Regions from separate parts of the Anoxybacillus sp. B2M1 genome, predicted to be linked through region 1. Evidence: riboswitches for the same ligand, from Rfam matches in the RefSeq annotation. Region 1 holds a riboswitch; the other holds the start of a gene.

The links. A riboswitch is a leader RNA that binds a small molecule or an ion and turns the genes downstream of it on or off. The one in region 1 is predicted to bind S-adenosylmethionine.
Region 2: it holds a riboswitch for S-adenosylmethionine, as region 1 does, so the genes downstream of both, GFC28_RS08470 (methionine biosynthesis PLP-dependent protein) here and GFC28_RS07395 (hypothetical protein) in region 1, are expected to answer to the same signal.

What each region holds. Positions count from the first base shown of each region.
Region 1 is NZ_CP015435.1:1,537,398-1,543,534, forward strand. It holds gene GFC28_RS07385 (FAD-binding oxidoreductase) at 1-501, opposite strand, end outside; gene GFC28_RS07390 (diacylglycerol/lipid kinase family protein) at 825-1,712, opposite strand; gene GFC28_RS19230 (hypothetical protein) at 1,933-2,085, opposite strand; gene GFC28_RS07395 (hypothetical protein) at 2,117-2,413, opposite strand; SAM riboswitch class I at 2,511-2,616, opposite strand; gene GFC28_RS18750 (AraC family transcriptional regulator) at 2,759-3,682, opposite strand; gene GFC28_RS07405 (hypothetical protein) at 3,722-3,949, opposite strand; gene GFC28_RS07410 (hypothetical protein) at 4,379-4,843, opposite strand; gene GFC28_RS07415 (RHS repeat-associated core domain-containing protein) at 4,970-5,503, opposite strand.
Region 2 is NZ_CP015435.1:1,758,564-1,764,700, reverse strand. It holds gene GFC28_RS08490 (sigma-54 interaction domain-containing protein) at 1-210, shown strand, start outside; gene GFC28_RS08480 (GntP family permease) at 664-1,983, shown strand; gene GFC28_RS08475 (3-hydroxybutyrate dehydrogenase) at 2,001-2,777, shown strand; SAM riboswitch class I at 2,849-2,956, shown strand; gene GFC28_RS08470 (methionine biosynthesis PLP-dependent protein) at 3,036-4,139, shown strand; gene metC (cystathionine beta-lyase) at 4,144-5,325, shown strand; gene GFC28_RS08460 (YeiH family protein) at 5,658-6,137, shown strand, end outside.

The DNA of each region.
Region 1 (6,137 bases):
CGTTCCATTCGGGTAAACAATTCTCATTCCAATGACGCTGTCGCGAGCAGAACCATAACGAAATCGTTTCGGACCGCTGTCGTTCGCTGCAATCACTCCACCAATCGTGGCATATTCTGGCCATATCGGATCTAACGCGATCGTTTGGTTATATTCGGCTAAATATTCCTGCAAAGATTGAAATGGTGTCCCGGCTTTAACCGTTAATGTCATGTCACCAACGTTATGCTCGACAACTCCTTTATATTCCGCCAGTAAAAGCAAAAGATCGGCGACTTCCGTTCCCCCGCCAAATCCTCTCTTCGTTCCGCCGCCGGCAATCGTTACTTTTTTTCCATGGTTGTCTGCATACATTAAAACATTGGAAATCTCCTCTTCCGACTGCGGACAAACGGTGATCCGACCGCTATTTCCCAGCGGATGTCCCACATCTTCTTCTACTTGAACGTGGCTGTCGCGCAAAATCGCCTTTAATTCTGATAAAAATTCTGTGGCGAGCAATCCTCACACCCCTTATTGTTTTGTAATAAGAAACATCGTTTCTATAATTTCGTGCAACGAATCCTTTAAGCATGATCATTGAAATGTATACTACTTACCATTTATTTAATCACTTTTTCCACTATTTTTCAATTAATTTTTAGAATTTATAAAATAGTATAAATATATCATTAGTGCTGATGATCTATTATGCTACTAAAAACAGAATGATCTTCCTGCTTCTTCTCTCGAACAAGAAACGCCAGTGAACCTATTCATTTGCCCACAAAGCGTTCCTTAGATGAAAATAAATGGCTTGAACAGCTTTTTTACCTGCGGGAGGGTCACATAATTAGCAACGCCTCCTTCTGAATCGTTACATTCACTGGAGTTTTCGTGAGAATCTCGCCATCGCTTTGGACAATTATCGGCGGTTCAGCGATAATTTCTACCTGTTTTCCTTTGATCATGGTGACACTTGGATGTGAAACATGCTTTCCTTTATACGCTTTTGGAAACGTGCGTAACAGCTCCCATTTTGTGACGCTATGTACGATACAAATGTCAAAAAGTCCGTCATAGTAACAAGCATCCGGACATATTTTAATCCCTCCGCCGTAATTCGGAGTATTAGCAATGGCAATGAACCATACATTTGAAAAAAATTGAACCTCCCCGTCAATTTTTAATTGAATGCGGACGGGACGATATTGGAATAAAGCATGCAAAACGCTCAATCCATAGGAAAGATCGCCTAACCTAACGAGATTTAATAAATCTTTATATTTAGCGGCATTGTTGATCTCCGCCACTTTGCCGTCAAATCCGATTCCCGTCACAGTCATGCAGTATTCTTCGCCAATTTTTCCAACGTCCATTTTTCTTTTCTTTCCTTTTAAAATACGTTCCAACGCCCTTTTATAGTCCATCGGTATATCAAGAGCCCTTGCTAAATCATTTCCTGACCCTGCCGGAATAATCCCTAAAGGTATATTCGAATGAATGAGCCCGTTTGCCACATCATGGATTGTGCCATCGCCGCCAACGGCGACAACCGCATTGCATGCTTCAGAAGAAAACTCCTTCACTATTTCTACCGCATGTTTTGGACGTTCTGTAAAACGAACTTGATAATTTACCTGCTTCTCTTGAAGCAGCTTTTCAACCTTTTTCCAAACTTTCAGCCCTTTTCCGTTTCCCGAGATTTTATTAACAACAAAATAATAGATCATATCGATCGTTCCCTCTAATCAAAGATCGTAACATGAAAATCCCAAACAAGGTCCCGCTTTACATCGGGACGCTTGTTTTTCTCTTTTTACTTTACCAATTTGAGAATTCCGGCCATTTGCTGCTCGTGCCGAAGAAAAAATAAAGGCCCTACCGTTTTTCCTCATGAACGGTACTCTAAGCGATGGCAACCGTCCTTTTTTCTTGTTTCATTCCCTCTCGCTAAGGTAAGGTTTCGAAGGGATCAATGAGCATAGCGACATGCCATTTAGGAGACAAGAACCGCCCATTTCGCTGAGTCAATCTCATTCCGCTGACATTCGTTTCCATGTCTTTTCCTCGAATACCAGCATGCTCATCTATTTCGACTTCCATAGCTCCCTCTCCTTTTTCTTTTCTAACGTTTTTAATCAATCTGCCCGACCGGCAGCCCTTGCTCTCTTAGCTCCCGCCAAATGTAACGATCGAGCGCATAGGGCTCTTCTGCTTTGAACACTTCCACTTCCGCCAACGTAAGTAACAGTTGAAACGGTTTTCCAAATGCTTGCCCATACAATAGAAAAAAGTTCGTATGGTGATCAATGTAAAAAATCGCTGTAGAATCCCATTGACGAAGCTGACGTTTTACACCGCTGGCAACATGTAAAGCGAATGAAGCAGCTTTCATATGGCACGCCATGTACCTGCGGATCGTTTCGCTCATCAGTCTCGCCCCTTTCTCAATAAGGATGGTCACAAACGGCTCTGCCAAAATAAAAAGCTCTTTCCGCCATGAATGACGCGAAAAGAGCTTGAAGCCGTCCTTATCATTCAAAGCGAAGCGCTTTGCGGGTAGGAGCACCTTGCGTCAAGCGCAGGTTGCTGTGAAGTCATTGAGCCCGATCTCTCGTTCACTCTTGATAAGACTTATTCAGTTATTCCTATGCTACCATTATTTTATGGAAATGACAACCATTTTTTAATTTCCAAAAAAAGGATGAACAACATCAAAATGACAAGGACTTCTTCATTACGATCGACCATCGTCGCCAGATCATTCGTCCTATTCCTAGCCCCCGCTAGATGATCCCCTTTCTTTTATAGGGACATATAAATGAACTTTACACTTTCCTTCCGGATCTGTTTCTGGATTATTCATACAAAATTCCAGGCACGGCCTATCATCCGCATCATACTCACTATTTGGCAACCACTGTCCAAATAAACTTTGATACGCAATCGCTAATTTATCAATCGTATCGTAAAACTGATATAAGGCATATAATCCGCCAGGTATTGTTTTATATTGAATATCGGGATCTTCATCTCCCTTGAAACCGGTCGGCAGCGTCACACACGCATCATAGCGGCAAGCAAATTCTTCTACAACAAGTGGATCATCCAATGAGATGCCAATAAAATCGTGCTCTGGCGGATACAATCCGTTTCGGTTTGCCCATTCGTTTAATTGATTCCATGCATAATACGTTTCTAAATAACTACCCACATGCCTAACAAAAGCCACTTCATAGTCAGGAAGCTCTTTAATCGTTATATTCATGCTCCATATTCTCCTTAATAAATGATGGTTAGCGTAAGTATAACGGATCGGAGCAGACCATTCTTCTTGATTCTTGCTTATATCTAATGAAATATTGCGATTTTGATGTTTTTTTCTTACGTCACTGGGAACCATGTGAAAATGTTGTTTAAAAGCAGCATTAAAATTTGAAACGGAGCCAAAACCACAGAGATTGGAGATTTCCAAGATAGATTTAGTCGTTTCAGTTAAGTAATACACCGACTTTTGCAGACGAATTTTTTTCACATAAGACATCGGTGTCATTCCAACAATCGAAGTGAAGATACGATTAAAATGATATTTCGAAAAATGGGAAACGTTGGCTAATGTATCAAGATGAATAGGCTCGTCATAATGATCATGAATATACTTGACGGCTCTTTCAATTCTTTCATAATAATCCCTTCTCATTTCATTGCCTCCTAATATTCGCTGAACCCTACTCTTTTGCTAATAGTATCGCATGGGAGCTATCACGATTTTCCCTCGTTCTTCAGCGGCAACTCTAACACCATTATGTTTGTAAATAATTCTAATTGCACCGTTTCTAATGACTGTTCTTGAAGTGCCGTTCTTCATTACATCTTCAACAACATTTGTCGGAATCCCTCCCGTTTGATGCCCTCTTGCATATCCTATTGGCTGTCCAGTCACTGCCGCATTTTCCGAAACCGACAACACTTTGCCCCATGGATCCTAGCTGTAATTCGCAACCGTCGTGCCGTTTTCGTCGACAATGCCGACGACGTCGCCGCGGTAGTTGGTGACGTAGTAGAACGGATCGCCGTTTTGGTTCGTCACCGTATTTGGTTTCCTGTTCGCCCACGTAAACGCCCATACGGTTTGGCGGTTGTTCAATTTTTCGTACGATTAGTTCTCTTTGGTTTGATTGATAACAGTGTCAACTTGACAATTGGCAACCGCTGCATCATACCAAGATGCTTTTTCTTTCAAGCTCCTAAAAGCCTTTCTAACAGGAATGCTCTTTGTATCGAACTAGATTTTCTGCAATGTGAAATGGGTGACAAACGAATGTCTGTCACCCATTAGTTTTTCCATCCCTCTAACTATTGATAAATAACTATAGAACATCTTTTTCGATACGAATTAATATTTAAATGTTATCATCTTTTTTGATTCAAATTGAATAAAAATTAGTTGATTCAATTTGTTGAAATTAAATGTTATTCCCTCCATTCTGTCCTTTGGTAATAATATCTCCATTTCATCAAAAAAATCAGCAATAAAATAAACATTAGTATACTCTATTTCATTCAACAAATAGAATATATCTAAGTTGAACTCAAAATCTTCAATCACAGCTATTTTCATATTTTTTTTTATAATACATTTGTATTTTTTTAACTCTTTATTTAAAGATGATAACGAAAAATAGGGGATTATTAGTTTTTTTCCCTGAATAACAGAACTGACATCGTCAAAAGAAATCGTATCATCAAAGGTAATTTCCTCTACAATAAATGGAAGTTTATTAACATTTATACCTGTTGAAAATTCTACATAAGGATTCTCATCTAATTGTGTTAATAAAAATGTTTTAATATGTTTCAATAAAAATCTCCCCTTAAAAAATAAATTCTGAAATGAATATATATCTAGGATTATTTTTAGCAAAAGGCTTAATCTTTAGTTCGTCAGGTACAAACGATTTAAATATATAATGAGTCTCGCTTCCTCCTAAATGCATATGCAGTATAGGGATATGTCTAGTGTGCTTACCTTTATACTTCCAGTACCTTTAAAGATATTTAAACCATGGTAGTCAATAGAGAGTATACGCTTCCTATTTGCCATTATTTTAAGAATATATCCTCCTTTTAAATTAGATTGTACTTCTAAGCCTAACTGGTCTAGAGCTTTTTTTATATATTTTTGCCTTGTAAAGCTTCTTATTTTTTCTACAACTATCCTTAGGTTTTTAGGATTTCTAACAGCCTGCTTTATAGCAAACTTTGCAATCTCTTTGACTACCCAAGGTAATTCGCCATCTGGATCAACATATATCACCGGGTTATTATTCGCATAAGTATGTCCATTTTGAGTGATAGGATTATCCAAATCCCCCGGATACGGATCTCTCGAAAGAAACCTCGCCGTCTCCGGATCGTAATACCGCGCTTGCAAGTAGTACAGCTTCGTTTCCCTATCATAATAATATCCTGCATACCCTAGCAGCTGTCCAGCAACAGCTGTGTCTTCGGAAACAGACAAAGCTTTACCCTAGGGATCATAGGGATAATTGCGACAGTCAGGCCATCTTCATCAAAAATTCGAACTACATCACCACAGTAGCTCGCAAATGCATAGAGTTAGTTATCGAATTTTTATCTCTTCTAACTGTTCATACATAGGATTTTTATTAACATCCATTTTACGGTAAACATTATATTTATTGGGACACCTTAACAAAAATATATTTTCATACACGGCATTATCCATAGCCACTGATAATCAAATAGTTTCTTCGTTTCCTGTATAAAAAAGCCCTCCCTTTCATTCGGTTATCTCGATGTATAAAAATAAAAAACTTTTCGAGCACCAAATTATTGAGAAGGCTAATAAGGTTATTCCAATGTAATGTACCCCATTACTAAAGCGGATAATAGGCAAGCAACAATAAATACAATATTTTTTTGTATATTAGAAACTGTATAATTTTTTTTTCCTATAAAATCTATGATACGGAGTATTAATAAGAATATTATAATCTTAAAAAATAATGTGATTTTTCCTATAACACTAATATCATAAAATTTTTGGGAAGTTAGAGCCATGTTGTAAAATAACCAAAAGAAAATACATAAAACTACGAAGTAACATATGAGCAATTTAACGAGTCTTCTCA
Region 2 (6,137 bases), 220 kb from region 1:
ACAGTGGATGCCCTTCCGGAATATTTGAAAGCGAATTCATCTTATCAAATGAAAGGAAAAACACTAAAAGAACTGCTGGAGGAAACAGAAAAAGCAGCGATTCAACAAAGCCTGCAGCGCTGCGGCCGTGATAAACAAAAAGCCGCGAAAGAACTGGGCATCAGCAAATCAGCCATGTATGAAAAAATCAAAAAATACGGTTTATCATAATGTAAAGATTCCACTTTTTCGGAAATCATTCCGGGAAAGCGGAATCTTTTCGTCATATTGGGATGTATATCTTGTCCTTTTCAAGTAAGGTGCTGTTTAACTGCAAGCGCCATCGGCTCAGTCGCTCCGTCCCGCACTGCGGCGGCCATAGCCTCCTCGGCGGGCGCTTTTCTAATTGCCGTGATTCAAATGCTGATGAAAGAGCTTCCAGAGGAACGGAATGGAAAGGACAGGAGGACAATCAAACGGTTTTCGTTTCATTCCTTTTTATTGGCATATTTTTTGCAATAAAAAACAAATGAATCACTCTAAAAAGGAGGGGAGAAAAGAAGGCGAGGTCAATTGGTGCCGAAATGTCAATGAGGAAACGCATCGCTTTTACCTTTTTCTGCGTGAAACTGTAAGTCGTTGACCGCTGTTGTGTTGGAGACAAACATAGGGGGTGCTGAGGAAATGTGGAGTATGATCGGTCTCATTGGGGGATTGGCTTTATTAATTTATTTGACCATGAGAGGGATGAATTTATTTATTGCCGCGCCGTTATGCGCCCTTTTAGTGGCGGTGCTGGGCGGATTGGCCCTTTTCCCGCAGCAGGTTGGCGAGGGGGAGGCCAGCTTTGTCGGAAATTATATGGCAGGATTTTCCAGCTTTATTCAATCGTGGTATTTAATGTTTTTACTTGGCGCCATTTTTGGAAAAGTCATGGAGGATAGCGGAGCGGCAGAAAGTGTAGCACAATGGATTGTCGCAAAGCTTGGCATGAAGCGAACGGTTTTGGCGGTTGTAATTGCCTGCGCCGTACTGACATACGGCGGTGTCAGCCTATTTGTCGTAGCGTTTTCCGTTTATCCGATGGCTGTCAGTTTATTTAAACAAGCGAATTTGCCGCGGCGTTTTATTCCGGGGGCATTAGCGTTTGGGTCCGTGACGTTTTCGATGACATCAGCTGGTTCGCCGGAAATTCAAAACTGGATTCCCATTGAGTATTTAAAAACATCGCCGTATGCAGGTTGGGAAGTTAGCATCATTGTCTCCATTTTCATGGCGATTTTCGGGTATTGGTGGTTAAAGCGCATGGTGATGAAAGCGGTTGCAAAAGGAGAGAAATTTGTAGCAAGAGAGGGAGATCCACTGGACGGTACAAGGGAATTGCCGCCTCCTATTTTGGGGTTTATTCCGCTTCTTGTCGTGTTGGTAATTGCTTTTGTTTTCCATCATTCGTTGCAGCAATCGGCATTAATCGTGGCGCTTCTTGGCGGAGTCATTGCGGTATATGCTCTCAATCGCCGCTATTTCCAAAACTTTAGCGGGGCTGTTTCTGAGGGAACTTTAGGCGCATTGATCGCGCTTGGAAATACGGCGGCCGTCGTCGGTTTTGGCGGTGTGGCGAAAGCCGTTCCAGCGTTTACGGATGCCGTGCACGCGATTACCAGTATTCCAGGCAGTCCATTAATTGGCAGCGCTATTGCTGTCAGTGTCATCGCTGGCCTAACCGGCTCGTCATCAGGAGGTCAGGCTATTGCTCTTCCGTTGCTCGCTCCGCATTATTTGGATATGGGAGTCCATCCTGAAGCGCTGCATCGGGTGGTCGCGATTTCGTCAGGAGCTTTGGATTCTTTGCCGCATAATGGCTATGTCGTGACAACGATTCGAGCGATTTGCGGTGAAACGCACCGCGAGGCATATGGCGCGGTTGGGGCTTTAACGGTTATTGTACCTGCTCTTGGGACGATTCTTGCGATTATTCTTTTCTCATTAGGACTAGGGATATGAACGAGGAGGAATGAAAAATGGTAGACGATCAAGTATTGTTCATAACAGGAGCGGCGCAAGGAATCGGCTTTGAAATCGCCAAATGCTTTGCTGAGCATGGCACGAAAGTCGTTCTTAGTGATATCAATGAAAGGGCTGTCCAAAAAGCAGCCGAATCGTTATGTGCACAAGGCTGGGATGCATGGGGACTGAAGTGTGATGTAACAAAAGAAGAGGAAATCAAACAAATGTTGGCTCAAACTGTTTCTCGTTATGGCCGGATTGACATTTTAGTGAATAACGCTGGGCTGCAGCATGTGGCGCCGATTGAAGAATTTCCTTCCGAATCGTTTGAAAAACTGATTCGCGTCATGCTTATTGCGCCGTTTTTGGCGATAAAGCATGTATTTCCCATCATGAAGCAGCAGCGTTATGGCCGGATTATCAATATGGCCTCGATTAACGGTTTGGTCGGCTTTGCCGGCAAAGCGGCGTATAATAGCGCGAAACATGGGGTCATTGGCCTAACCAAAGTAGCTGCTCTAGAAGGAGCCGCTCATGGTATTACAGTGAACGCTTTATGCCCGGGATATGTCGATACGCCGCTTGTACGCAACCAGCTGGCCGATTTGGCCGCAACACGCCGCGTGCCGCTTGAGCATGTATTAGAGGAAGTCATTTATCCGCTTGTGCCGCAGCAGCGCCTGCTGTCAACGAAAGAAGTGGCCGATTATGCGCTCTTTTTAGCAAGCGAAAAAGCAAAGGGAATTACCGGGCAGGCCGTTGTGATCGATGGAGGATATACCGCGCAGTAAAAAAAAGCTTGCAAATTATCAGAAAATCATGTAAATTGATAGAAAATCAGAAAATTCCATATCGTCGTTCATTCTTATCAAGAGAAGCGGAGGGAACTGGCCCAGTGAAGCTTCAGCAACCAGCCGATATCGGTCAGGTGCTAAATCCAGCGAATTGGTTTCAATTCGAAAGATAAGAAGAAGCGCTTTTGTTGATCTGTAAAAGTCTTCTTCTTAAAGAAGGCTTTTTTTATTGGAGGAAAGGAAGGAGAAAAAAGGATGGAAAAAGTAGAAACCTTACTGGCGCAGATTGGCAACAGAAGCGAGAAGCTGACAGGAACCGTCAATCCGCCTGTCTATTTTTCCACCGCTTATCGCCATGAGGGAATTGGTCAATCAACAGGATTTGATTACATCCGTACCGGAAACCCGACGCGCAAAATTGTAGAAGAAGCCATTGCTAAACTGGAGGGAGGAGATCAAGGGTATGCATTCAGTTCGGGAATGGCGGCGATTCAGACGGTGCTTTCCCTGTTTGAAAGCGGTGATGAATTTTTAGTGTCTGCCGATTTATATGGAGGAACGTATCGGCTATTTGAAAGAGGCTGGAGAAAGTACGGCTTAGCGTTTCATTATGTTGACTTTCGCGACATACAATTAGTGGAGAAATCGATTTCGAAAAACACAAAGGCGATTTTTTTAGAAACGCCGACAAACCCGCTTATGCAGGAGACAGACATCGACGAGGTGGCGAAACTGGCCAAACGCCACGGGCTGCTTTTGATTGTGGATAATACGTTTTATACGCCTGTGATCCAGCAGCCGATTCGCCACGGAGCGGATCTCGTCATCCATAGCGCAACAAAATATTTAGGAGGTCATAATGATGTGCTCGCTGGTCTCGTCGTCGCAAAGGGTGAGCCTCTTTGTCAACGGCTGGCCGAGTATCACAACGCAATCGGCGCGGTCCTGTCGCCATTTGATTCATGGCTGTTGATTCGCGGCATGAAAACACTGGCGCTGCGAATGAGGCAACATGAAGAAAATGCGCGGAGAATCAGCGAATTTTTGGCATCACACGAAGCGGTCACGGATGTGCTGTATCCAAGAAGAGGAGGCATGCTGTCCTTTCGCCTGCGTGAAGAGCGGTGGGTCAACCGCTTTTTGCAAAGCTTAAACGTCATTACATTCGCTGAAAGCTTAGGAGGAGTTGAAAGTTTTATTACATACCCGGCGACGCAAACGCATGCCGATATCCCTGAAGAGATTCGGATTGCCAATGGGGTATGCAACCGCTTATTGCGCTTTTCTGTAGGCATTGAGCATGTGGAGGATTTAATCGCTGATTTGTCGCAGGCCTTGGAAAATATGAAAGAGGTGTAGCGCAATGGAAAAATCATTTTCATTTCAAACCAACTTATTGCATAACAAATGGAAAGTGGATGAGCAGACAGGAGCGGTCAGCGTGCCCATTCAGCACGCTTCGACGTTCCATCAAGCGGATTTTGATGTGTTTGGAAAGTATGATTATAGCCGATCTGGAAATCCGACGCGCGAGGCGCTTGAAGAGACGATAGCGGAGCTGGAAGGAGGAATCCGCGGCTTTGCCTTCTCTTCGGGAATGGCGGCGATTTCGACCGCGTTTTTGTTGCTTTCCAAAGGGGATCATGTGCTCGTGACCGAAGATGTATACGGCGGAACGTACCGAATGATTACCGAAGTATTAAGCCGTTTTGGCATCGAGTACACGTTTGTCGATATGACGGATTTGCATGCAGTCGCTTCCCACATCCGGCCAAATACAAAAGTGATTTATGTAGAAACCCCTTCCAACCCGCTATTAAAAATTACGGATATTCGCGGCATTGTGAAGCTGGCAAAAGCGAACGGTTGTTTAACCTTTTTAGACAATACGTTTATGACTCCGGCATTGCAGCGGCCGCTTGAGCTCGGCGTCGATGTTGTGTTGCATAGCGCGACAAAATTTTTATCAGGACATAGCGATGTGGTGGCCGGGTTAGCGGTTGTCAAAGATCGCGGGCTGGCCGAGCGGCTGTATAAGCTGCAAAATGCCTTTGGCGCCATATTGGGAGTGCAAGATGCTTGGCTCGTTCTGCGCGGCTTAAAAACCCTTCACGTCCGTTTACAGCAATCAAGCCAATCGGCGCTGAAAATCGCTTCGTTTTTAGCGAAGCACCCAAAGGTAGAGGAAGTGTACTATCCAGGACTTTCTTATCATCCGGGACATTCGGTACAACGGTACCAAGCAGAGGGATTTGGCGCGGTGCTTTCGTTTCGCTTAGCAGATGAAGCGGCCGTCCGTACGTTTGTCAAGCATGTCCAAATTCCGGTGTTTGCCGTCAGCTTAGGAGCGGTCGAATCGATCTTATCGTATCCGGCTAAAATGTCGCATGCGGCGATGCCAAAAGAGGAAAGAGAACAAAGAGGAATTACAGATGGCTTGCTGCGTTTAAGTGTCGGATTGGAGGCCGCAGAAGACTTGATTGCCGACTTTGAACGAGGATTGTCCTATGTCAGCGCGAAAGAAAGCTTGGCTCCATCATTCTAAAAGCCAACGTCCGCTTTTTCTTAGGATAAGAGCATGCTAGAAGATAGCCTCTTTCAATTGAATATGGACCACCGCCTGTGGAAAATAGACCTTTCTAAACATGTGCTGTTGCATGAAGGAAGGTCTATTTTTTATTATTCGGCAGACGACCCATCGTTGTCCCGACCGGAGACAAGCGCAGATGACGATTGTTATAAAATTTACTTATGGTATTTATTGAAAATTATTATTTCACTTATGAAAGAAACCGGGATATGCTGAAGAGGACCATTGGTCAGCGATCTGGACGATCCATTATAAAAAGAGGTGAAGCATCAATGAAAAACGACATCATGGCTGTTTTCAAGCAACCGTCTTCGGATCGCCGTTTGGCTTGGAGATGGATAGGAGGAGTTGCCTTTTCTTTTTTGTTTGCGGCGCTCGGCTTTGCGTTCGCATCCATTCCCGGCTTGGAGCATTTAGGGCCGCTCGCCTGTGCGATTGTGCTGGCCGTTATGTATCGTCACTTTTTTGGCTATCCGGAAGCGCTTCGGTCTGGAATTCAATTTGCCGCCAAACACTTATTAAGGATGGCGATCATTTTGTTTGGCTTCAAGCTGAATATGGCTGTTGTCATTCATCAAGGTTTAGGGCTTCTTCTTCGCGATGCGGCCGTCATCGTTTTTTCCATTTGGATGATGATGTCACTCGGCAAAATCGTCAAAGCGAACGCTTCTTTATCGCTGTTGCTTGGAATTGGAACAGGGGTGTGCGGGGCCGCTGCGATTGCCGCTGTGGCTCCGATTGTAGAGGCGAAGGAAGAAGATACGGCG